3 regions of the Erwinia tracheiphila genome follow, and region 1 is predicted to be linked to each of the others. Evidence: predicted binding sites of a transcription regulator. Region 1 holds the regulator's gene; each other region holds the start of a gene.
The links. The regulator CRP, encoded in region 1, controls carbon source genes, mostly activating them, when cyclic AMP is high. The targets are predictions, from matches to a motif close to ATGTGANNNNNNTCACAT.
Positions count from the first base shown of each region.

Region 1 (8,037 bases):
GCTACCCAGAGAAAGCCTAACATTGATAAAAATAAACTCAGTTCCATATGAATCAGGTGCTCCTCACCCACGACCAGAAATAAACCTGATGAAGCTAGCAATATGACAGGAAACCGACAAGTATTTTGAACATGATTTTAAATCAGCAGTCTGCTGACTTTCAGCCGCCAGCCGGGGGACGCAACCCGCATTTGCAAACCCTTTTGCCGCGGCTGGTGAGACGCAGGATCCTCCTGGTGCCTCACTGGCAGCGTCTGACCCTGCCTGACGGTGATTTTATCGATCTGGCCTGGAGTGAAGACCCGGCCAAAGCAAGATACAAACCCCGAGTGGTACTGTTCCACGGACCTGAGGGAAGCGTAAACAGTCCCTATGCGCATGGTTTGTTACTCGCGTGTCAACAGCACGGCTGGCTGGGTGTTGTCATGCATTTTCGTGGTTGCAGCGGTGAACCCAACAGGCTTCATCGTCTTTATCATTCGGATGAAACCACCGATGCCACCTTTTTTCTGCACTGGCTGCGAGAACACCGTGGCACAGTTCTCACTGTATCGGTCGGCTTTTCTTTGGGCGGTAATATGTTGGCCTGTCTGATGGGACAACAGGGCGATCGCTGCCTGCTACCTGCTGGATGCCGACGTCATGGCCTCAGCACCACTGATGCTGGAACCTTGCAGTCTGCGACTGGAAAAGGGATTTTCCCGACTCTACCCGCGTTACTTACTCAATCGGCTGAAGAAAAATGCCAGGAGGAAGCTGATCGCCTGGCCGGGTACGCTGCCAGTGGACATGGCCCAACTCAACGCGCTGAAAACGCTGCGTGGTTTTGACGATGTTATCACCGCCAGAGCACATGGTTTTCAGGATGCAAGCGACTACTACCGACGTTGCAGCGCGATGCCGGGCGTCACCAGGCCCATGCTGATTATCCATGCTAAAGACGAGCCTTTTATGACCGACACGGTCATTCCTCCCGTCGGCTGCTGCCCGCCTGCGTGGAGTATCAGTTGACCGATTATGGCGGACATGTAGGATTTGTCGGTGTAACCCTTCGTCAGCCCCGCATGTGGCTGGAGGAGCAAATACCACATTAGCTTTCAAACTGGTTGGACAACAAAGATGATTATTCCCTGGCAGGATTTGGAAACAGACACGCTGAACAATCTGATTGAATCCTTTGTGCTGCGTGAAGGGACGGATTATGGTGAACATGAACGTTCGCTGACCCAAAAGGTAAAGGATGTGCACCTGCAATTACGCAGCGGCGAAGCGATGCTGGTCTGGTCGGAACTTCACGAAACCGTCAATATCATGCGGCGAGGACAGCTGCACCAGCCCTGAATACGCCAATACGCTTTTTTTGTTGAACGCCTGCTCGTCGATGATGCCGATGATAAAAATCATGTCGACGACCTGCCAAACCTTGGGGGCTAGCGCAATCAGCTATCACCGGACAGCGCCCTGATGGATCGCCTTGTATTTCCCATAACGGACAAACTGTCCTGAAAATCCTGAAGTGCGTTCAGCCTCAGCTAACCCTCTATTTGGCCTGATTTTTATCAAGTCATCGCTCTCCCGCCTGCAACAGAACGGATGATGACAGCAGGTTATAAAACGTGTTAACAATGGCCGATTGCTATTGATAAGGAATACGTTTATGTCTGCGAAACATCCAGTGATTGCGGTGACCGGTTCCAGTGGCGCGGGAACCACCACCACCAGCCGCGCATTTCGTAAAATTTTTCAGCAGCTGAATCTGCATGCAGCCGAGGTGGAAGGAGACAGCTTTCATCGATTCACCCGACCAGAAATGGATATGGCTATTCGTAAGGCGCGGGATTTGGGACGTCATGTCAGCTATTTCGGACCGGAAGCCAACGACTTTTCGCTGCTGGAGGAGACCTTTGAGGAATATGGTCGCAGCGGCAGCGGTAAGTCCCGTAAATATTTGCATACCTTTGATGAAGCCGTGCCGTGGAATCAGGTTCCGGGTACCTTTACGCCCTGGCAACCGCTACCGGAACCCACTGACGTGCTGTTTTATGAGGGCCTTCACGGCGGTGTGGTCACCGAGCAAAATGATGTTGCACAGCATGTCGATCTGCTGGTCGGCGTGGTACCTATTGTTAATCTTGAGTGGATTCAAAAACTGGTGCGCGATACCAGTGAGCGTGATCATTCTCGCGAGGGCGTGATGGATTCCGTAGTGCGGTCAATGGATGATTATATTAATTTTATTACTCCGCAGTTTTCCCGCACGCATCTCAACTTTCAGCGTGTGCCGACCGTCGATACATCAAACCCGTTTGCCGCTCGTTCCATTCCCTCACTTGATGAAAGCTTTGTCGTCATTCATTTCCAGTCGCTGGAAGATATTGATTTTCCCTATCTGTTGACGATGCTGGATGGGTCGTTTATCTCGCGTATTAACACGTTGGTCGTACCGGGCGGTAAGATGGGACTGGCGATGGAACTGATTATGGCTCCGCTGGTTAAGCGATTGATAGAGGTAAAAAAAATAGAATAACACCCTGCCTGAACAAGGCGTTATTAAGCTCAAAGCACGATGGTCTCGTAACTGTGCGTGATCGTCACGCCCTTAGCCAGCATTAAGGCAACGGTACAGTATTTTATCTGCCGAAAGATCGACAGTGCGCGATATCGCGCTTTATCAGCCAGTGCACTACCGGTAACGATAAAATGCAGATTGATGCGGGTGAAGAGTCCCAGGGCTTCCTCACGGCGGGTTGACGTAAGTTTCACTTCGCAATCTTTTACGTCATGGCGGCCTTTCTGCAGGATTGAGACCACATCAATCGCGCTGCATCCACCTGCTGCCATCAACACCATCTCCATGGGGCTGGGTGCTTTATCCCCCGAGTTGCCATCCATGAGTACCTGATATCCCGATGAAAACTCGCCCAAAAAGATCAGCCCCTCAACCCATTTAACACGCGCTTCCATTACAAGTTCTCCTAATTCATTCAGTTAGCGTAAGATTACGCGCAAATAACAAAAACGGTAATCTTCCCATTTTCCCTCTATGCTGGAGTAAGAGAACACAAGACACTGATGCAAAGCTGTGCTACAAAAAGACTGTAAAATTTTCGTCAGTACTCTACAAAACAGGACGAAAAGAAATGTTAAAACAAGCAAGGCTTTTCATCGAGCCAGAATAAATTTCCTGATAAGGGAAAACTTGACCATTTTGATCGCCTGACAGGGAATTCCGCTCCTGAATTTAAGGCATGATTACAACAGAGGATAAAAGCGAATGGTTCTCGGCAAACCGCAAACAGACCCGACACTCGAATGGTTCCTGTCACATTGCCATATTCACAAATATCCATCCAAAAGCACGCTGATTCACCAGGGTGAAAAAGCGGAAACGCTCTATTACATCGTTAAAGGCTCCGTGGCTGTGCTCATTAAGGATGAAGAAGGTAAAGAGATGATCCTCTCTTACCTTAACCAGGGTGACTTTATCGGTGAACTTGGCCTGTTTGAAGAAGGCCAGGAACGCAGCGCATGGGTACGGGCAAAGGCCGCCTGCGAAGTTGCCGAAATATCCTATAAAAAATTCCGTCAGCTCATCCAGGTTAATCCCGAAATACTGATGCGTCTCTCATCGCAGATGGCTCGCCGTCTTCAGGTTACCTCCGAGAAAGTCGGTAATTTAGCTTTCCTTGATGTTACAGGCCGAATTGCACAAACGCTGCTGAATCTGGCTAAACAGCCCGATGCCATGACCCATCCCGATGGTATGCAAATTAAGATCACCCGGCAGGAGATCGGCCAGATTGTCGGTTGTTCCCGCGAAACGGTAGGTCGAATTTTGAAAATGCTGGAAGATCAGAACCTCATTTCTGCGCACGGTAAAACTATCGTTGTCTACGGCACACGTTAGTCGTCACAGCACCATGGCGTAATACTCCCTGTTACGCCTTTTATTTGGTACGAATTCATGTGGCGTCGAATCATCTACCATCCGGAAATTAATTATGCCCTGCGCCAGACAATGGTGCTTTGTTTACCCGTTTCCATTGGCTGGTTACTGGGGCATCTGCAAAACGGATTACTGTTTTCTCTGGTGCCCGCATGCTGCAATATTGCCGGCCTGGACACGCCCCATAAACGTTTTTTCAAACGCCTGATTGTGGGCGGCAGCCTGTTTGCTTTTAGCAGCTTTCTTATCCAGTACCTGGGTGAGTACCAGGTGCCATTACCCGTCATCCTGTTTGTAATGGCAATACTGCTGGGCGTCACTGGCGAGATCAGCCCGCTGCACGGCAGGCTGTTGCCCGGCTCGCTGATCGCCGCGATCTTTACTCTCAGCCTCGCAGGCAGGATGCCGCTGTGGCAGCCGCCGATACTTTATATCCTTGGCACCATCTGGTACGGCGTTTTTAACTGGTTCTGGTTCTGGCTGTGGAAAGAGCAGCCCATGCGCGAAACGCTGAGTCTTTTGTATCGCGAGCTGGCAGGCTACTGCGAGGCAAAATATACCCTGCTAACTAAACTCACCGACCCGGAAAAAGCGCTGCCGCCGCTGCTGGCACGCCAGCAAAAAGCCGTCGATCTTATCACCACCTGCTATCAACAAATGCATATGCTGGCCGCCAATAATCATCATAAACGGCTAACGCGTGCTTTCCAGATTGCCCTCGATTTACAGGAACACATTTCCGTCAGCCTGCATCAACCGGGTGAAGTACAAAAACTGGTGGGACAAAGCCACGCCGAGGCGGTTATTCGCTGGAATGCGTTAACCATTGCAGCACGGCTTCGCACATTAGCAGACGGCATACTTTATCACCGCATGCCCGACCGTTTCACAATGGACAAGCAATTACAGGCGCTGATGAAACTGGCCCGTCAGCATCCTGATAATCCCGTGGGGGGGTTCTGCTACTACCACTTTAGCCGGATTGCGCGGATATTGCGTACACAGCGCCCTCTCTATCGGCGTGATTTAATGGCAGATCGTCAGCGCAGGCTGCCGCTTTTATCGGCGACAAAAAGCTATCTCTCGCTAAAATCAGCAGCACTGCGCACTGCCGCACGCTTTGCCGTGATGCTAACCTTTGCCAGTTCCATGGCGCTGTTTTTTGATTTACCCAAACCGTACTGGATTCAGATGACGGTGATGTTTGTCAGTCAGAACGGTTACAGCGCCACCCGCGTGCGGATTCAACATCGGGCGCTCGGTACGCTTGCCGGGCTGATTATCGCCGCAATTACGCTACGGCTTAATGCCCCGGAGTCACTTGTGCTGCTGGTAATGCTGGGGATTACGCTAATTAGCTATTTGTTTATACGTAAGTTTTACGGCTGGGCAACGGTCGGCTTCACGGTAACGGCGGTCTATTCATTGCAGCTGCTGTCGATGAACGGCGCGGACTTTTTGTTGCCGCGTCTGATGGACACGCTTATGGGCTGTCTGATTGCGTTTGGTGGTATGGTCTGGCTTTGGCCACAATGGCAAAGCGGGCTACTGAGACAGAATGCGCATGATGCGCTTGGAACCTACCAGAACGCGCTGCAAATGCTACTGGGCAATGAACAGCGCCCCGAGATGCTGGCATATCAACGCCTGAAGGTTAATCAGGCACATAATGCGCTGTTTAACTCACTTAATCAGGCCATGCAGGAGCCTGGATTCGATGCTCGCTATCTGGCTGATATGAAGCTGTGGGTTACCCATAGCCAGTTTATTGTTGAGCATATTAATGCCATGACTATTCTGACTCGTGAGCACACTATGTTGACCACATCACTGGCTGAGGGATATTTGCAAACCTGCGAAATCGCGCTTCAGCGCTGCCAGCAGCGACTGGAATATGACGGGCCGGGCTGTGACTCCGATGTTATGGAGGCTAAGACAGAACAACCCCAGGCAGCAATAACCATTCTGGAAAGACACGTACAGCGCATTCTGGAACATCTGAAAGTGATGCACACCATTTCTTCGCTCGCCTGGGCTAATCGCCCCCATCATGGTCACTGGTTATCACAACGTTTGAGAAAACCGACCTGAACAATCAGGTCGGCTGGCGTTAACAAGAAACTTAAGCGGACAACAGTTTTGTGACGGCAGCGGAAAAGCGCGCCATGCCTTCGTCAATATCTGCGGGTTCAATGACCAGCGAGGGTGCAAAGCGAATCACATCCGTACCGGCGTTAAGTACCATCACCCCTTCTTCTGCTGCGGCATTAAGAATATCACGCGCTTTACCAGCATGTTTTGGTTTGAGAACCGCGCCGATCAGCAATCCTTTACCACGGATATCGCTGAACAGATCCAGGCTGGCATCCATAGCTTTCAGGGCATTAACGAACATCTGACGGCGAATCTCAACACCGTCTAATACCTCAGGTGTGTTAATGATATCCAGCGCCGCTTCTGCCACCGCGCAGGCTAACGGATTGCCTCCGTAGGTTGTGCCATGTACGCCGGGAGACATGGTGGACGCGATTTCATTGGTCGTCAGCATTGCACTCACCGGGAAACCACCGCCCAGTGCTTTTGCCGTAGTCAGGATATCCGGTACGACACCGTAATGTTCACAGGCAAACAGTTTGCCGCTGCGGCCCATACCACTCTGTACTTCATCAAAAACCAGCAAAGCCTGATGGTCATCGCACAGCTGACGTAGCCCCTGCATAAATTCTGGCGTAGCGGGCATCACGCCGCCTTCACCCTGGATCGGTTCCACCACAATGGCGCAGGTGTGATCGTCAATTACCGCTTTAACCGCATCCAGATTATTAAAAGGCACATGAACAATATCTGCTGGCTTCGGTCCAAAACCGTCAGAATATTTCGGCTGACCGCCAACGGAGACGGTAAAAAACGTGCGTCCGTGGAATGCATTGTGAAAAGCGATGATTTTACTTTTATAGGGCGAATGGCGTTTTGAAGCGTAATAACGGGCCAGTTTGAAGGCGGCTTCATTAGCTTCTCCACCCGAATTAGCGAAGAAAACGCGGTCGGCAAAGGTTGCAGCGATCAATTTGCTGGCGAGACGTAGCGCAGGTTCATTGGTAAAAACGTTACTGGTGTGCCACAGCATTTCACCCTGGGTTTTCAAGACCTCCACCAGAGCAGGATGGCAATGGCCCAACGCCGTTACCGCAATCCCGCCGGAAAAATCAATATATTCCGTTCCCTGCTGATCCCAGACCCGGCTGCCTTTACCTTTAACTGGCACAAACTGCGCTGGCGCATAAACAGGCAAAATAACTTCATCAAATGTCTTACGCGTTACCGCTATTTTATCCGCTGCCATTAGCCAAACCACCTTTCATTACGTTTAAATAACGTGAAATTATAATCGAGAAATATGCATAAAAAATCAATTAAAGGCAACTTTTTACTGGCGAATAAAGTTGTCGAGCAATTGGTGCCCCTGCTCACTCAGGATGCTTTCCGGATGAAATTGTACTCCCTGCAAGGGAAGCTGCCTGTGGCGAAATCCCATAATCTCATCCACTTCGCCATCGCGCACGGTCCAGGCAGTGACTTCGAATTCAGGGGGGAAAGATGTTTTTTCCACAATCAGCGAATGATAGCGCGTCACCGTCAGGGGATGGTTCAGACCGCGAAATACGCCACCGTCATTGTGCTCAATGGCTGAGGTCTTACCGTGCATGACCTCCCTTGCCCGCACCACCCGACCACCAAATGCCTGTGCAATAGCCTGATGCCCAAGACAGACGCCCAGAATTGGTATTTTTCCGGCAAATTCCGCAATGGCAGCCAGTGAAATGCCCGCATCATCAGGCGTGCAGGGACCGGGAGAAATGACCAGCTGGTCGGGACGCTGCCCGGCAATTTGTGCCAGGGTCACTTCATCGTTACGCCGCACGCAGACCTCAACACCTGACTGACAAAAGTATTGATAAAGGTTCCAGGTAAAAGAGTCATAGTTATCAATGAGCAACAGCATGGACGCTCCGGGAAGGAATGAAGGAAGTACAGACGTTCAGGGGGATGATGGCTGTAGCGCTCAGGTACAAACAAAACAGCCGCATTAC
Region 1 is NZ_CP089932.1:538,878-546,914, reverse strand. It holds gene LU633_RS02730 (LysE family translocator) at 1-47, opposite strand, end outside; partial or broken gene LU633_RS02725 (hydrolase) at 132-1,094, shown strand; gene LU633_RS02720 (YheU family protein) at 1,120-1,341, shown strand; gene LU633_RS02715 (phosphoribulokinase) at 1,658-2,527, shown strand; gene LU633_RS02710 (OsmC family protein) at 2,557-2,964, opposite strand; gene crp (cAMP-activated global transcriptional regulator CRP) at 3,275-3,907, shown strand; gene LU633_RS02700 (YccS/YhfK family putative transporter) at 3,965-6,037, shown strand; gene argD (bifunctional acetylornithine/succinyldiaminopimelate transaminase) at 6,069-7,289, opposite strand; gene LU633_RS02690 (aminodeoxychorismate synthase component II) at 7,374-7,949, opposite strand.

Region 2 (8,037 bases), 2.1 Mb from region 1:
AGATCGCTCATATCGTCTTCGTCGACGTAAGGCGGATTGGTCACAATCAGGTCATAAGGCGTTTTTGGCAGCTCGCGGAACAGATCGCTACGAATCGGCGTGACATGATGTTCCATGCCGTGCTGCTCAATATTCTGTTCAGTCACCGCCAGCGCTCCCGGCGAGATATCTATCGCATCCACCTCCGCCTGCGGAAACGCATAAGCACAGGCAATGGCAATGCAGCCGCTGCCCGTACACATATCAAGAATATGCGTTGGCTCCTGCGGCAAAATGGCGGTAAAGCGCTCGTTGATTAATTCGCCGATGGGTGAACGAGGCACCAGCACGCGCTCGTCGACGTAGAATTCATGGCCACAGAACCAGGCTTTGTTGGTCAGATAGGCGACCGGTATACGTTCATTGATACGGCGGATGACTCGCTCAACAATGCGGTGACGCTCACTAGACGTCAGGCGTGCGTTACGCATATCTTCAGGAATATCGAGAGGCAAATAGAGTGTGGGCAAGACCAGTTGAACAGCTTCGTCCCAGGGGTTATCGGTGCCATGTCCATACCAGAGTTCGGCCGCAGCAAAACGACTGACTGACCAGCGCAACATGTCCTGGATGGTATGCAGTTCACTGACTGCCTCGTCAACGAATATTTTGTCCAAAGTGCCCTCCACAGGCCAGATTTAATCCTGGCAACTAGTTTGCCATGAAGCCACGGATAATTCAGCGCAGCAGTGTGAAAAAGCGCACTTTTGTTTATCAGCCCGGAAAAGTCGGGGTAGACTGTGCTCAGTCGTTAAAAATCCAGGCACTGTTTGTGTCTTGGGAGAATCAATGAATAAAAAGCAGTCTCTCAGTGCCGGAGATGAGGCGCTGTTTCGCGGATTAATGGCAGGTACACGCAAACTGTCACAGGATAAAATTGTTCATAAACCTGTCCGTAAAAAAATATCGCGGGTGCCGCAGAAACGCCTGCTGTCTGAACAAGCGGACGCCAGCCATTATTTTTCGGATGAATTTCAGCCGTTGCTGGCGGAAGAAGGCCCGGTGCGCTATGTCCGCAGGGACGTCAGGCACTATGAACTGAAGAAGCTGCGTCGCGGCGATTACACGCCGGAAATATTTCTGGACCTGCATGGTTTAACCCAGAGGCAGGCTAAAGATGAACTGGGCGCGCTGATTGCGGCCTGCCGCCGCGAGCACATTCTTTGTGCCAGTGTGATGCACGGCCACGGAAAACATGTGTTAAAGCAACAAACGCCGCTTTGGCTGGCCCAGCATCCAATGGTGATGGCGTTTCATCAGGCAACAAAACTGTTTGGTGGGGATGCGGCACTTTTGGTACTCATTGAGGTGGAAGAGTGGCAACCGCCTGAACTTCCCTGACGGGGTGGGCCGATGTGACTGGCCCACCGCGCGATCAGATAGCTTTTGCCAGCTTCGACGGGCTGACCTGCCATTCAAGCTTGCCGCAGGCACTGTCAATATCGTATTCAATACAGGCAATCGCCGAGGTGGCGAACATGGGTGGAGCTTCCTGCGGGCAGAGCGCCGAGACCAGGTATCCCACCAGCGGCAGATGAGAAATGACCAGCACGGATTTTACCCCTTCCTTTGCCAGCATCTGCAGATAGCCAGCGACCATCTCGGGGTCGCCACCCGGCGTCAATTCCGGCAAAACATCCTGTCCTTCAGGCAGTGTCAGCGACTCTCGCACGGTTGTGAGGGTTTGTTCTGCGCGCAGATAAGGGCTGACCAGCACCCGTTCAATATCAATTACCTGGCCGTTGAGCCAGCTTGCCATTTGCCGTGATTCATCACAGCCACAATGGGTCAGAGGTCTTACCGAGTCACTGGCAGCATCCAGAGCCGCATCGCCGTGACGCATAATGAAAACTTGCATAATGCACCGCTTTTGTTAGACAAAAACGCCGGAAAAACCGCTTTCCGACTCTTCATTCAGGGAATAAACGCTGTGTTGTACCTTAATGCCGGAAGTTAAGTCAACCGCTTGTTTACTAATTAACCGCATTCCAGAATACTCTCGTCCCATACTGCAACAGAAGAAATTCTAACCTGCTGAATTGTGTTCATTCTCACCTTGCAAACGTGCTGAATAAAAAATTTCCTGTGCACCTGCCATCTGGCAGAGACGCGGACAAAGTGTAAACCGCTCGCCTTCAGACTGCATCAGATGCTCCAGAGTATTAACCACATGGAGAATACCCAGCCGCTCCATATAACAAAAGGGTCCCCCAAGAAAAGGAGGGAAGTCGATACCATATATCGCCCCTATACCGCCCTCACGCGCAGAACCTATCACTCGATCATCCAGCGCCCTGACCACTTCGTTCATCATCACACAGCGCCGGGCAATGTTATCGCTGCTGAGATGAGACGTTGGCACGATCTTAAGCAGCGTATAAATGCTGCGATATGACGTTTTTTTCCGTCCAGGTTTGTTAGCGTTATACAGTTAGAACCCCCGGCTGTTTTTCTTCCCTTTACGATCATCGTTGAGTAGCGCACTCAATTCCTGCGGAGCACTGAAGTGATCGCCCTGGCCAGTAGCGGCATAATATGCGTTGCCACATCAATACCCACCTCGTACAGTAGCTGGATTAGCCCAACCGGAAAGCCGAAATCAACCAGGGCCAGGTCAATGGCACCAACAGGCTCACCGTCAGGGAGGCAATGCATTGCTTCCTTCATGTCAGGTGCCAGAATACGATTAACGTACCTGCTTTATCCGCCACCACTATCGGCATCTTTCCCTGTTTCTTCGCCAGTGCGTCCTGCTGCTCGCGGGTGATACCGTATGTTTTTGCCATTTGTTCTGCAGTGTCCCCCATACGCAGGCCGGTGGAGTATTCTGCAACCGCAGGGGGAACAGGCAACAAATCGCGTGGACGCAGCTGATTAAACCGTTTCTACTGCCATGTTCGTGCTTTACTAAGCTCAACCAAAATGCGGGCAAGTTTTTTACTCATCCCAACAGGCAGAACAGATGACGATTCCGCTCTGCCCGCTATTCCCGCACAGATGGTGCCAGCCAGCAGGCTTTCAGCGATATTCGCCACCGTCTGAAAGCTGGTAGCACAAGTGACGCTGTAGGCATCCGTTGCAACATGCAGACCGCTACTCAGCACTATTTCACGCGCAATATTGGGGGCTTCTGGCATTTGTGTTACTGCCCAAACACCAGCATCTCTATCGCCTCTGGAGGATCTCGCCACGCGCCAGTAGCTCGCTAATGATCATCCGCCCTAATTCCAGCACAGAAATGCCGTGCAGCACCATCGCCTGACAGGCAAACGGCGTATGCAAACCATGCGTGATGACGATACGATCACCCTTTCGGGTCAGCAACGATAACGTTTCAGACATGCTTTTCCCCTTTAGAATCGCAACGGGCCGTTTGGCCTGAAGAGGTCTGACCTGTTTATTGTTAATCAGGTTCTTACATTTTGCACAAGGGAGATGCTGAAAACAGGAGAATGAACACATTTTAGCGAAAAGCAAGCGGGCTGGCTCGTCCGCCAACCCTTCAGAAGAGGACGTTATCGCAGACCAAGCTGAAAAATCATGGTTTCAGCCTGACAGCTGAAAGTAAAATGTGCGTCAAGCTGAACGCCTTGCGGCAACTCCGTCAGACTGGCATTGATTTTACAAGGCTCCGATTCCACACAGCGTGCTTTTTCAGTCAGTTCCGCCAGCGTCTGCTCTGCCTGCTGACGACTGGTGAAAAGCTGACGCCAGATGGCTGTACAGCCTGTGTTGTCAATAATGGTGCCAACATCGACACAGCAGCAGGTTGCCGTTTCATTAGCACTGCATTTTTTTATCGCATCAGTCATATAAGGTCTCCGGTTAGACGGTGTTTGCACACTGGCTTTGCATTAGCAGAATGCCCACAGTTTACTCAGCTGCGTTTAATTTGTCCGCTGACGGATTCGGCTCATGACGTTAAGTGACGAATATCACAGTAAAAATTGATCTGAAACATCTCTGACGCAAACAACCGCAGAACATTGTTATTTTTTGTTATGATTAACGCTTTTCTTGGATCATTTCTGAAATATTTATAAATCAATATTGCCACTGCGTAACAGGTCAGACCTATACTGGGGCCACTGGTCTGATTTGTCAGTTGTTATTCCGTCCCTGCACTCCCCGGCATTTGTTACTTGATGCAACAGAGTAAATAATAATCAGATAATGAGGTTGTGGTCATGAACCATAAAAACCTGTTTGCAAAGTCGGCTTTAGCCATGGCAGTGGTGCTTGTTTCTTCAACCGTCTGGTCAGCAGGCTTCCAGCTTAATGAATTTTCCGCTATTGGTCTGGGCCGGGCTTATTCAGGTGAAGGTGCGATGGGGGACACGGCAGCCTCAGCCAGCCGTAATCCGGCAACCATGGTACTGATGGATAGTCCTGAGTTTTCCATTGGCGCGGTGTTTATCGACCCCGACGTCAGCGTCAACGGCGGCAGTCCGACCGGATGGAGTCTCAACGCCAGTAATATCGCGCCGTCGCAATGGGTACCCAATATTCACTATGTTCAACCATTAAACGATCGTTGGTGGCTGGGCGCGTCGGCGACATCGAATTACGGGCTGGCGACTGAGTACAATAATGACTACACCGCAGGGTTCTACGCCGGAAAAACGGGCCTGCAAACCATGAATCTGAATTTGAGCACGGCTTATCGGCTCAACGAACATTTTAGCTTTGGCGTGGGATTCGATGCCGTTTATGCAAGAGCCAAAATTGAACGCTATGCCGGTGAGTCAGGCCAGGCGCTGGGGTTACCCTCAGATACTCAAATCGCACACCTGAAAGGGGACGAATGGGGCTATGGCTGGAATACCGGGGTTTTATATGAGGTTGATAAAGATAACCGGTTTGGTTTCACCTATCGATCTGAAGTCAAGGTTGATTTTGACGGCAATTACAGAAGCGACCTGCCTGGCTCCATTAACCCGCTAAACCTTGGGTTACCGTACGCAACCAGTGGCTCAACCATCCCCGGAGCCTTAACACTCAACCTGCCTGAAGTATGGGAAGTCTCCGGCTATCATAAGGTTGCTCCTCAATGGGTCATTCATTACAGCATGGCCTACACCAGCTGGAGTCAGTTCCAGGAGCTGAAAGCAACGGGTAGCAGTGGCCAGACGCTGTTCCAAAAAGATAAAAGTTACAGAGATGCTTACAGAATCGCGTTAGGTACATCTTACTTTTATGATGATAACTGGACATTCCGCGCAGGCATTGCCTTCGATGACAGCCCGGTACCGACCGATAACCGCACCATCTCCATACCCGATCAGGACCGTTTATGGCTAAGTACCGGTACCTCTTATGCTTTCAATCAGGATACCTCAGTTGACCTGGGTATTTCCTATATGCACGGCCAGGATGTCACCGTTAAAGAAGGCCCTTACACTTTCCATTCAACCGGCAAAGCATGGTTGTATGGCGCGAACTTTAACTATAAATTTTAATGGCGACACATATGCAGCAGGCCTGTCATTGACAGACCTTTTTTTAGCTAGTTGGCATCGATATCATTCAGATCGCCCTGAATTGCCGCCGCATTTGAATTCTCCTGCGGAGTGAGTTTCCCCCCTCTCGCCAGGAAGTCATGACGCTGGAAGTAGGCTGCCCTGACGAATGAATAAGGGTCGCCGGTATTATGCAGCATCGCATCGCTGTCAAGCAGCCGCGCACGGGTTTCCACCACCTCCAGCGTCCATTTGCCAACAGACATCCACCACGTCAGCAAGCCCAGCGGGGCGTAAAGATTATCAACCAGGCCACCTACATCTTCCCGCGGGGTAAAATTGCCATAGCCCGGCAGAACTACATAGGTTCCATAGCCCACGCCATAGTTGCCCAGCGTACTGCCAAAACGGTGCGGTTCTTCTTTAGCCAGCGCAGGATTTGCCATTCCGGCAACATCAATAAAACCGCCCATTCCAAGAATAGTGTTCAGGAAAAAACGATTGAAATGGATCATTGCTTTGTAGGGCTTACCTTCCACAAAATAGTTCACCATGGTCGATGGCTCACTGAGGTTCCCCAGGAAATTGCTTATACCGGTTCGCGCTGGGACAGGAACATAGTCACGCCATGCCACTGCCACGGGACGGACAATGTAAGGATCGAGCACAGTATAGTTAAAGTTGAACATGGAGCGGTTAAAGCCTTCCAACGGATCGGGTCTGCCCTGCGGCTGATCCGCCCTTTGTGAACTGGCACAGCCAAACAGCAGCATACTGGCGAGCGCGATGCCCATCACACGGTAGCTCATATCATTCTCCCTGTAGCAAGTAGTAGGTATGTATATTTTTGTTGATGAATGTTAACGGACTGAGAAAGCTTGCACTTAAAATATAGGACCGTGGATCTGCTTAAGTGCAAAAGATAGCAGCTCCTCTATCGACTGTTAAAAGAGAGATACACTCTCTTTTAGCGTCGTGCGCCAGAGTAAAACAGCGACAAAAATATACATTACTCTGCCTGCAGGCAACATTTTTTCTGGCAGTATTATTATCGGACGTGATGGAAAATCAGCCTGCTGCAGCCTTCATCGCTGCAAGGTCAGATAATCACGCTGAAGTTATTGAGGTTAAGTAACGTATTTCTGTTTCTCTGCTTTGCGCACAGATTAACGCTGGCCCAGTCGACGTATTCTGGCTCGTAAAAGAATGAGCGCTGCCCCTAAAAATGCAAAAAGTGCAGGGCCGGCCCAGAGAAGGAGATTAGAAGACCGATCAACCACATCGGGACAATGACTGTCCACCATTTGCGCGTTTATTTCGTCAGATTTCTTTCTTATCATCTGCGACTGAAACGTTATGAGCCTCATATCAGCCGCAATAAATGAACCGGAATCAGCAATACTTTTGTACTGACATTCAGGGCAACGTAGTGTTTCAGTGAAGTAAGGATATTGTTGTTCCGCAATTGCAGAAAATGTTGAGCTGTAGGTCGTCTCAGACAGCACCTTAGTCGCCGCCAGCAGTAATGACATCAGTAAAATGATGCAGATCTTCATGGATTTCGCCTCCTTGCCTGATTTATCTTTCAGTTACTTTTTGAGTATTCCCTCACCCACTATGCAAACCGTCTTACTTTGTGACAATGAACATTTCATTGCCATTTTTCAGAGGAATCCTCAGGACGTCCTGAGCACTTTCATTAGCCCAGAGCATACCGTCACCCTCTCACAGACTCAATTAATAAGCATTATCCGGAGCAATTATCCGCTTTAGTTCTTTAATCAGGTTTCTTACAGGATTACATTTCATTTTCCGATAATTCATGAAGTTACACTTTTTTTACTAAGGATCCCGGCCACCTCCTCAACAGGCTTTACGCCACTTACTCTGTGTTATGAACCACAAGGAATGAGAAACAGCGTAGGCAGGAAATAAATGAAAAAAAACGGGATTTCGCGGGTATGGAATCGGCTTGTGGCACTATGTTATAGATTAACCCTGCAAAGAAAAGTGCATTTTTTGAAATGAGAAAAAATTCTGTGTAACTGCTTTTGAGTCACTTATTCTGATAAAGCGAGGGACCGCATCAATCAGCGTTTAAATCATTTTTAAATCGCCTTTAGACAACGGGGCTAATGAAGCCCCTCAACCCGTTTGCTTGTCACCTGGCTTGTGGCCAGATACTGACGAGTGAGTCCTCTCTATGTTGGCTAAAAGCTCAAGACGCTCCTGGTCTGTCATGGTGACCTGCCCCCAGTATTAGATACAACCTTCAGTTAGTAATGTCGGTTGGTTTTTCTTCATGTTTCCCGTTTCGCCAGCATGCTGCAAATTCAAGCGGCGTCTGGTAATTCAGCGATGAATGAGGTCTGGACTCGTTATAATCCTGCCGCCAGTCATTAATGATTTTCCGGGCATGAAGAATATCGCTGAACCAGTGCTCATTCAGGCATTCATCCCGAAAGCGTCCGTTAAAACTCTCAATAAATCCGTTCTGTGTTGGCTTACCCGGCTGGATAAGTCGCAGTTCTACACCATG
Region 2 is NZ_CP089932.1:3,378,924-3,386,960, forward strand. It holds gene prmB (50S ribosomal protein L3 N(5)-glutamine methyltransferase) at 1-656, opposite strand, end outside; gene smrB (endonuclease SmrB) at 829-1,380, shown strand; gene sixA (phosphohistidine phosphatase SixA) at 1,415-1,897, opposite strand; gene LU633_RS17620 (hypothetical protein) at 2,066-2,401, opposite strand; gene LU633_RS17625 (3-hydroxyacyl-CoA dehydrogenase family protein) at 2,524-2,706, opposite strand; partial or broken gene LU633_RS17630 (thiolase family protein) at 2,772-3,381, opposite strand; gene LU633_RS17635 (YfcZ/YiiS family protein) at 3,555-3,851, opposite strand; gene fadL (long-chain fatty acid transporter FadL) at 4,227-5,498, shown strand; gene mlaA (phospholipid-binding lipoprotein MlaA) at 5,546-6,307, opposite strand; gene LU633_RS17650 (hypothetical protein) at 6,412-6,633, shown strand; gene LU633_RS17655 (cytochrome c-type biogenesis protein) at 6,665-7,054, opposite strand; one part of gene LU633_RS17660 (IS3 family transposase) at 7,771-8,037, opposite strand, start outside.
Region 2: a site for CRP is predicted at 3,963-3,980, ahead of LU633_RS17635 (YfcZ/YiiS family protein). Genes of this name have one in related genera too.

Region 3 (8,037 bases), 680 kb from region 1:
CGGTAAGCGACTCGCTGAGATAAGCCTGTTTACGTTTCAGGTCAGGCCGAATGAGCGCGATTGTCTGGCGGGCGAACTGGATAATGCCATGAGCTGCAATATCACCTGTCCATGGTGCGAGGTACTCCGCCGGGTCCAGTTCAGCGAGATCGATCAGTGCAGAAAACTGCTGTACAACCTGCAAATCACCCTCAACTTCCAGCTCGCCGCTGCGAATCAAACTGGTTAACTGCTGGCGATCCCGTAATTTATGCAAGGTACGCAATCCCAGTCTCACCCGGCAATCTGGCATATCATGCCATTCGCCCATCACGTCCAGCTGATTTTCACTAAAAATAAGCGTAACAGGCTGTGCCAGTTCAGCAAGTTCAATAACCAGGCTTTTCCCAGTAAGTCGCTGGCGCACCGATTTCAACCCACGATCGCGGTACAATACCTGATTCAGTGCTGTCTCCAGCCCAGCCATTAATAACGGCGTTAATGTCATGCGTTTTCCTGTTTAGAACTTGAATCCGCGGTGTAGCGCAACGATGCCACCGGTAAAGTTTGAATAAGTGATATTTTCAAACCCAACATCCGTCATCATTTGCTTCAGCGTGTCCTGATCCGGATGCATACGGATGGACTCTGCAAGATAGCGATAGCTTTCCGAATCTTTTGCTACCAGCTCACCAATACGGGGCAGGACGTGAAAAGAATAGGCATCATAGATCTTGCTAAGAGGAGCCAGTACGGGTTTGGAAAATTCCAGCACTAAAAGCCGTCCGCTAGGCTTTAACACGCGAAACATTGAGGCCAGCGCTTTATCTTTATCGGTAACATTGCGTAGACCAAAAGCAATGGTAATGCAGTCAAAATGGTTATCGGGAAAGGGTAATGCTTCGGCATTGGCCTGCACATAATTAATGTTGCCAATAATACCCTTATTACGAAGTTTTTCACGACCCACTTTCAACATTGAGCTATTGATGTCAGCGAGAACAACTTCACCGGTATCACCCACCAGACGTGAGAACTTCGCGGTGAGGTCCCCCGTCCCCCCTGCAAGATCAAGCACACGTTGCCCCCGGCGCACGCCACTGGCGTCGATAGTAAAACGCTTCCAGATACGATGGATACCAAAAGACATCAGGTCATTCATCAGATCGTATTTCGCCGCAACGGAATGGAAAACATCAGCCACCATTTCAGCCTTGTCGCTTTTCGCCACGGTGCGGTAGCCAAAATGGGTAGTATCCTTTGATTCATCTGCCATTTGTTTTACCTGCTCTGCAATCAATATTCGGTCAAGTGTATCAGAGTCCAGTAGGACAGGCACAGCCTTGCAGTTTATTCATTTGCAGCCATCTACACAGTCGGTACCTGCTGAAAAACCTGTGCCGTCATCCTCTTTAGCCTGTTCCGTAAGTCGGGGATTTATTGGGCGCTTTACTTCAACACCTAACTGGCGGAAGCTTTCAGCCTGAGAAATCATATTACCCCGCCCTTCTGCCAGCTTTCTCATTGCCTGACGGTAGCTCTCCTGAGCCTTATCCAAGCTTTGCCCGACCACAGACATATCATCAACAAATAGCCGCATTTTGTCATACAGCCGGGCTGCCCGATCAGCAATACGCTGTGCATGGTGGCTTTGATGTTCATAACGCCACAGATTGTTAATAGTGCGAAGTGCAACCAGTAAAGTCGTCGGACTAACCAACATAATGTTCTGGTTAAGTGCCTCACTAATCAACTCAGGTTCCCTGTCTATAGCCAGTAAAAAGGCAGGCTCCACAGGAATAAACATCAACACGTAATCCAGCGAACGTAAACCCGGTAATTGCTGATAATCTTTTCGACTGAGCACACGAAGGTGGTTACGGATAGCTGCAATGTGCTCACCAAGTGCTTTTTCTCGCACGCTATCCTCTTGCGCATTGAAATAACGCTCATAAGCGACCAACGTCATTTTTGCGTCGATAACGACATCCTTACTCTGAGGGAGGCGTACAATGACATCAGGCTGCATACGGCCATGTTGCTCTGGTTGCTCTAACTGAATGGTAACTTGCGTTTCATACTCATGTCCTTCACGCAAACCAGACGCCTCAAGTACTCTGCTCAACACAACCTCTCCCCAGTTCCCTTGCGTCTTATTATCACCTTTCAACGCTTTGGTGAGGTTTATAGCCTCCTGTGCCATTTGCGCATTCAATTGCTGCAAATTGCGGATTTCATGAGAAAGCGTATGACGTTCCCGCGCTTCCTGACCGAAACCCTCCTGAACCTGACGGCAAAATCCTTCCAGTTGCTCCCGTAGAGGTGCAATCAATCCGTTGAGGCTTTGTCGGTTTTGCTCGTCAACCCGCCGCCCACTGTTTTCGAAAATACGATGAGCGAGGTTTTCAAATTGCGCATTGAGGCGCTGTTCGCTGTTGGTCAACAGACGTTGTTTTTCGTCTGCAGCCATGCGCGTCTCTTCAAGACGAATGGTGGCTTCACGAAGCTCTGCTTCCTGTATGCTGTTGATTTCCAACTGATGACGCAGTTCACGTGTCAACTGTTCGGCCTCTTTACGCCAGTGATCCAGATGAACCAGTTTTTCCTGAGCAACAGAAAGTGAAGCGTAAAGCTGGCGCAGCTCTAACTCGTTCTGCTTCTGTTGTAGCTGTGAAGCTTCGAGTTGTTGCATCAGCCTGTCGCGCACCTGACTCAGCTGTTGGGTCGCTTGCTGTAACAACTGCTGTTCTGTTTCCTGCCGTGCGGCGCGTTGCTGGCCTCTGAACCAGGCGATAAGCCATCCCACCAGCAGGCCAATTAAACTGAAACAGACACCATAAATGATTGTTGCATCCACACTGTTTTCCTCCTCAGTGTCTGAACTACGGAAAGGTAGAGCGATACTGTATAGATGTCCAGATAAAATCACGATAAAACATAGTGGCAAAGGAATTACATCTTAAAATGCGAGGTGCAATCAGAATTAAGAAGAATGAGCGCAAATTGACGGGATAATTCTTTTCGTCTCTGACAATATGAAGCTCTGTGAGTCAATCGATAACATTAAAGTGAGTTATCTCTCTTTAAACTCACTTTGTAAAATAACTCGTAGAGTCAGAAGTAGGGTCAAATAAAAACATCTATTCTCAATGCTATTTTTTCTATTTATCTACTTTTCAAGTGACTACGATTACCGTAAAAAATAGCCACTAAGTAAATATTAAAATCATCTCGTTTTAGAAAAATTACATTCATGCAGATTTAAAAAATAGAGAAAAGTTAATAATAGTCATATGATTATTCTTTCGATAGCAATCATTCATCCCTAAACGAAAATTGTATTTTACTTCTCATCCTGTTCTTGAAAAAGAGGTTAACAAGTTAATGACTCTCCTCCATTATCTCAAAAAATATTACGAAAAAATGACATAGCGTAAAGCCGCATCGTAATGAAATTATAACTTTGGATTTTTTTTGGTTGACAGGCTTCTCTTAGGCTGTGCGAAAAATTGGTCGTGACGCAGATTTATTGATAATGATGAAGAGTAAGATACCAACCGATGATCTTATCGTGCATTTCCTCTGACTTCGAAAAGCAAATTGTTCTGCGGGTCAGTCGTTTGATATGTGTGCGAAGATTAAGATTATGTCGTTCTGTCCGTTGGGTATATTTCTTGCTCACCACGTGGCCTGTTGCACTTAACAGAACTTTATAAACCGGCCACGCATCTGCCATATAAAAGGCAATGTTAAATTTGCTTAACAGGGCCAGCAATCGTCGCAGGGTCGGGGCATTTCTCGGGCCGAAGACATGGGCCAGAGCACGTTTGCGGATACGGTCATAAGCATAGAACAACCACCGGGGATTGCTTTTACACCGCACGTAAGACCATTGTTCACCGGCTTCACAGCAGATAACAACCTCCGTTTCGGGGTCGATATTCTCAGCTACCTGCTTTGGCGAAATTTTTTTAAGTGCCGCAGAATCGTATTGAGGCTGATACCGAGAACCCGTGCGGTATCGCGACATCCGTAACCATTCATGGCCATATTAACAATGGTCTGGTGTGTGTCTGGTTTGGCACCGGCGTAGCTAAAGTTGAGCTGAAAGGTCTTTGAACAATGCTTGCAGATCTAACGTTGGGCACCGGATGCTGAATGTCCGTTACATCGTACAGCATGAGTTTCATTGCACTGAGGGCAAACAACATCAACTTTAGCCATATGTTACATCCAAAGCGCAAAGCATACGTGATCAGCAAGTCTGCGTCACGACCGAAAAATTTGATAAAACCTCACAGATAAAATCAAAACAGTAATTAAGCAAGCTGACAGTATTAAATAAAAAATATCATATCCAGCACGGCTGTGAGCCTTATGCGCATCAACGATTAGCGAACAGGCGGGCATAAAATGGCTATTGCCTCGGAGCATTAGTCAGACACCAACGCAGGCACAGTCCGTCGCAGACTGTACCTGACCAATTCCTCAAATCAGACGGCGGGCCGCTTCAACAACAATACGTACCGCATCACTTTCGGTTTTTTTCATTGTTTCTGCGTTTGGGATTTCCTGTTGGGTACGATTAACAATGACGCCGGCGATCATTCCTGCCCGCAATCCCTGACTGGCACACATGGTCAGTAGCGTCGCTGATTCCATTTCATAGTTGAGCACGCCCATCCGCTGCCACTCTTTCATCGAGTTCTGAAAGCGACTGACCACGCGGCCAGAAAAAGTGTCATAGCGCTCCTGGCCTGGATAAAAAGTGTCGGAAGAGGCGGTGATACCAATGTGAGTAGTGGCACCGACATCCTTCGCCGCCTCAACCAGCGCGGTAGTACAGGCAAAGTCAGCAACAGCGGGAAATTCAAGCGGTGCAAAGTGTTGACTGGCACCATCGAGACGGACAGAACCGGTGGTGACCAGCACATCACCCACATTAATACCGGGCTGAATCGCACCGGTAGTGCCTACTCTAAGAAAAGTGTGTATGCCAAGTTGAGCAAGCTCTTCTACTGCAATAGATGTAGAAGGACCACCAATGCCTGTTGAGCAAACGATAACCGCTTTACCATCGATTTCAGCACGCCAGGTGGTAAATTCACGATGTGACGCCAGGTGTACCGCATTATCCATAAGCGCCGCGATTTTCTTTACCCGTTGCGGATCGCCCGGCACGATCGCCAGGCTCGCCCCCTGAAGATCCGCCCGTGCCAGGTCTAAGTGAAAAACGTCTGATTGTGACATTACATGCTCCTGTGGGGATGAAGGATGGTCGATTAAGGGCAGCAGAGTATCGGAAATCCATCGGCTAATATGTGAAAAAAATCACTATAAACAATGAAAATTACTGCAACATAACCAATACAAGCGACTTGCATCACATTAAAGCGTCATTATTCTGGAATCGATCACAGCCGGACCTTTCGCCAGCATTAATGGCGGTGATAAAGATGTTGAGAAATCCGCTACCTGTCCGGGCTATAATCCTAGCTATAGTTAGCTGATTGGGCTAATTCATGCACGGAGAGAACGATGACTGCCGAAGATAATACGACTCAAAAAATGCATCATGATGGATTCGCTCCCGCGGTTTCACCTGTCGCATCAAGCACTATTATCACTGGCAGTGACACCCTTCATGCAGGGGAAACATCCATTCCTACTCAGGGCGAAAATATGCCCGCGTATCATGCTAAACCGCGAAATGCCAACGGCCTGCTGCCGGTGGTTCTGGTTGTGCAAGAAATTTTTGGTGTTCATGAACACATACGCGACATTTGCCGCCGCCTGGCAATCGCACCTGAACTCTATTTTCGTCAGGGTGATCCGGCTACTTATTCCGATATCCCAATGCTGCTGAAAGAGCTGGTCAGTAAAGTGCCTGATACCCAGGTCCTTGCCGATCTCGATCATGTTGCAAACTGGGCATCACGACACGGTGGCGATATGCGTAACATGGCCATAACGGGTTTCTGCTGGGGTGGTCGTATTACGTGGCTGTATGCTGCACACAATCCGCAGTTAAAGGCGGGCGTTGCATGGTATGGCAAACTGGTCGGCGAGAAGACAATGCAGCAACAAAAGCAACCAGTTGATATTGCTGTTGATCTCAATGCGTCCGTGTTGGGGTTATACGGTGGCAAGGATGAAGAGATCCCTCAGGAATCAGTGCAAACGATGCGTCAGGCGCTGCGGGCAGCGAACGCCACTTCTAAAATCATCGTCTACCCGGAGGCCGGCCACGCCTTTAATGCCGACTATCGTCCCAGTTTCCATCCAGAATCAGCGAAGGATGGCTGGCAGCGCATGCTGGCATGGTTCAGACAACATGGCGTGCATCCGTAGAATCAGCTTTTACAGAGGGCGGCTTTAACGCCGCTCCGTCAGGGTGCTACATGTTCTGTAAAATGTTTGCTACCCCACAAATTTTGAGCCTGAAAAAACCAGCGATATTTTGTACATAACCCTGCCTGCAGGGTTATGTACCGGGATAGAAAGAAAGTCAGCTGCATCAAATCAAACTCAACTTTCAAACTTTAGTTTCACGCAGGTTCTTCGCCGCTTTCACCATATTAGCCAGTGCCTGACGTGTTTCTGTCCAGCCGCGTGTTTTCAAACCACAGTCAGGGTTAACCCACAGACGTTCCACGGGAATACGCTTCGCTGCTTTTAGCAGTAATGCTTCCATGGAGGCTATATCCGGCACGTTCGGTGAGTGAATGTCATATACGCCCGGACCAATGCCATTCGGATAATCAAACTGTTTGAATGACTCCAGCAATTCCATATCCGACCGGGAGGTTTCAATGGTAATAACATCCGCATCCAGTGCTGCGATAGAATCCATGATGTCGTTAAATTCGCAGTAACACATATGGGTGTGGATCTGCGTGTCGTCCTGCGCCACCGCCGCATTCAGGCGGAAAGCATCCACTGCCCATTCCAGATACGCTGCCCAGTCTGACTGGCGTAAAGGCAGACCCTCGCGCAACGCGGGTTCATCAATTTGGATAATACCAATACCGGCTTGTTGCAGATCCGCAACTTCGTCCCGCAGCGCCAGAGCAATTTGCTTTGCGATAATTTCACGGGAAACGTCTTCACGTGGGAAAGACCAGCAAAGGATTGTAACCGGGCCGGTCAGCATTCCTTTCACCGGCTTATCGGTCAGCGACTGTGCGTATTTTGCCCACTCGAGGGTAATCGCTTGCGGGCGGCTGACATCCCCAATAATGATCGGTGGCTTGACGCAACGTGAACCATAACTTTGAACCCAGCCATTCTGTGTGAAAGCAAAACCGTCCAGGTTTTCGCCGAAATACTCCACCATGTCGTTACGTTCAGCCTCACCATGCACCAGAACATCCAGCCCCAAACGTTCCTGCTCAATAATCGCCTGTTTGATATGTTCAGCGATGCCGGTACGGTAACGACTGCCGTCCAGACGCCCCTGCTTAAAATCCAGACGCAGGCTGCGGATCTCTGCCGTTTGTGGAAACGAGCCAATGGTGGTGGTGGGCCACGCGGGCAGCTGGAAGCGTTCACGTTGAACCCTGGCGCGCACGGGATAATGACTGTCACGCAGACTGTCTTTGACCGTGATTTCAGCCAGGCGCTTGCTCACCGCAGCATTATTTACGCGACCAGAGTAGCAGCGCGCGCGGATTGGTGCACTCCATGCCTCAAGCGACTGTGGATCGTTGTTATTCAGTGCATTGCTCAATAAGGAGAGTTCATGACATTTTTGCAGCGCGAAAGCAAACCAGCTTTTGACTTCATCATCCAGGCGGGTTTCTGTACTCAGATCAATCGGGCTATGTAACAAAGAACAGGATGAACCAATCCACAGCTGCTGACGCTGAATAATTAACGGTTGCAGACGTTCAAACCAACGGCTCAGGTCCGCACGCCAGACGTTACGACCATTAATTACGCCAACGGACAGTAGCCAGCTTGCCGGGAGTTTACTGTTTAGCAGGACAATATCGTCTTTGCCGTGAACAAGATCGACGTGCAGCCCCTGTACCGGTAGCGCACGGATGGTGTCGATAT
Region 3 is NZ_CP089932.1:4,779,317-4,787,353, forward strand. It holds gene ubiJ (ubiquinone biosynthesis protein UbiJ) at 1-487, opposite strand, end outside; gene ubiE (bifunctional demethylmenaquinone methyltransferase/2-methoxy-6-polyprenyl-1,4-benzoquinol methylase UbiE) at 500-1,255, opposite strand; gene rmuC (DNA recombination protein RmuC) at 1,334-2,836, opposite strand; partial or broken gene LU633_RS24750 (IS1 family transposase) at 3,506-4,203, opposite strand; gene udp (uridine phosphorylase) at 4,468-5,229, opposite strand; gene LU633_RS24765 (dienelactone hydrolase family protein) at 5,518-6,330, shown strand; gene metE (5-methyltetrahydropteroyltriglutamate--homocysteine S-methyltransferase) at 6,515-8,037, opposite strand, start outside.
Region 3: a site for CRP is predicted at 5,351-5,368, ahead of udp (uridine phosphorylase). Genes of this name have one in related genera too.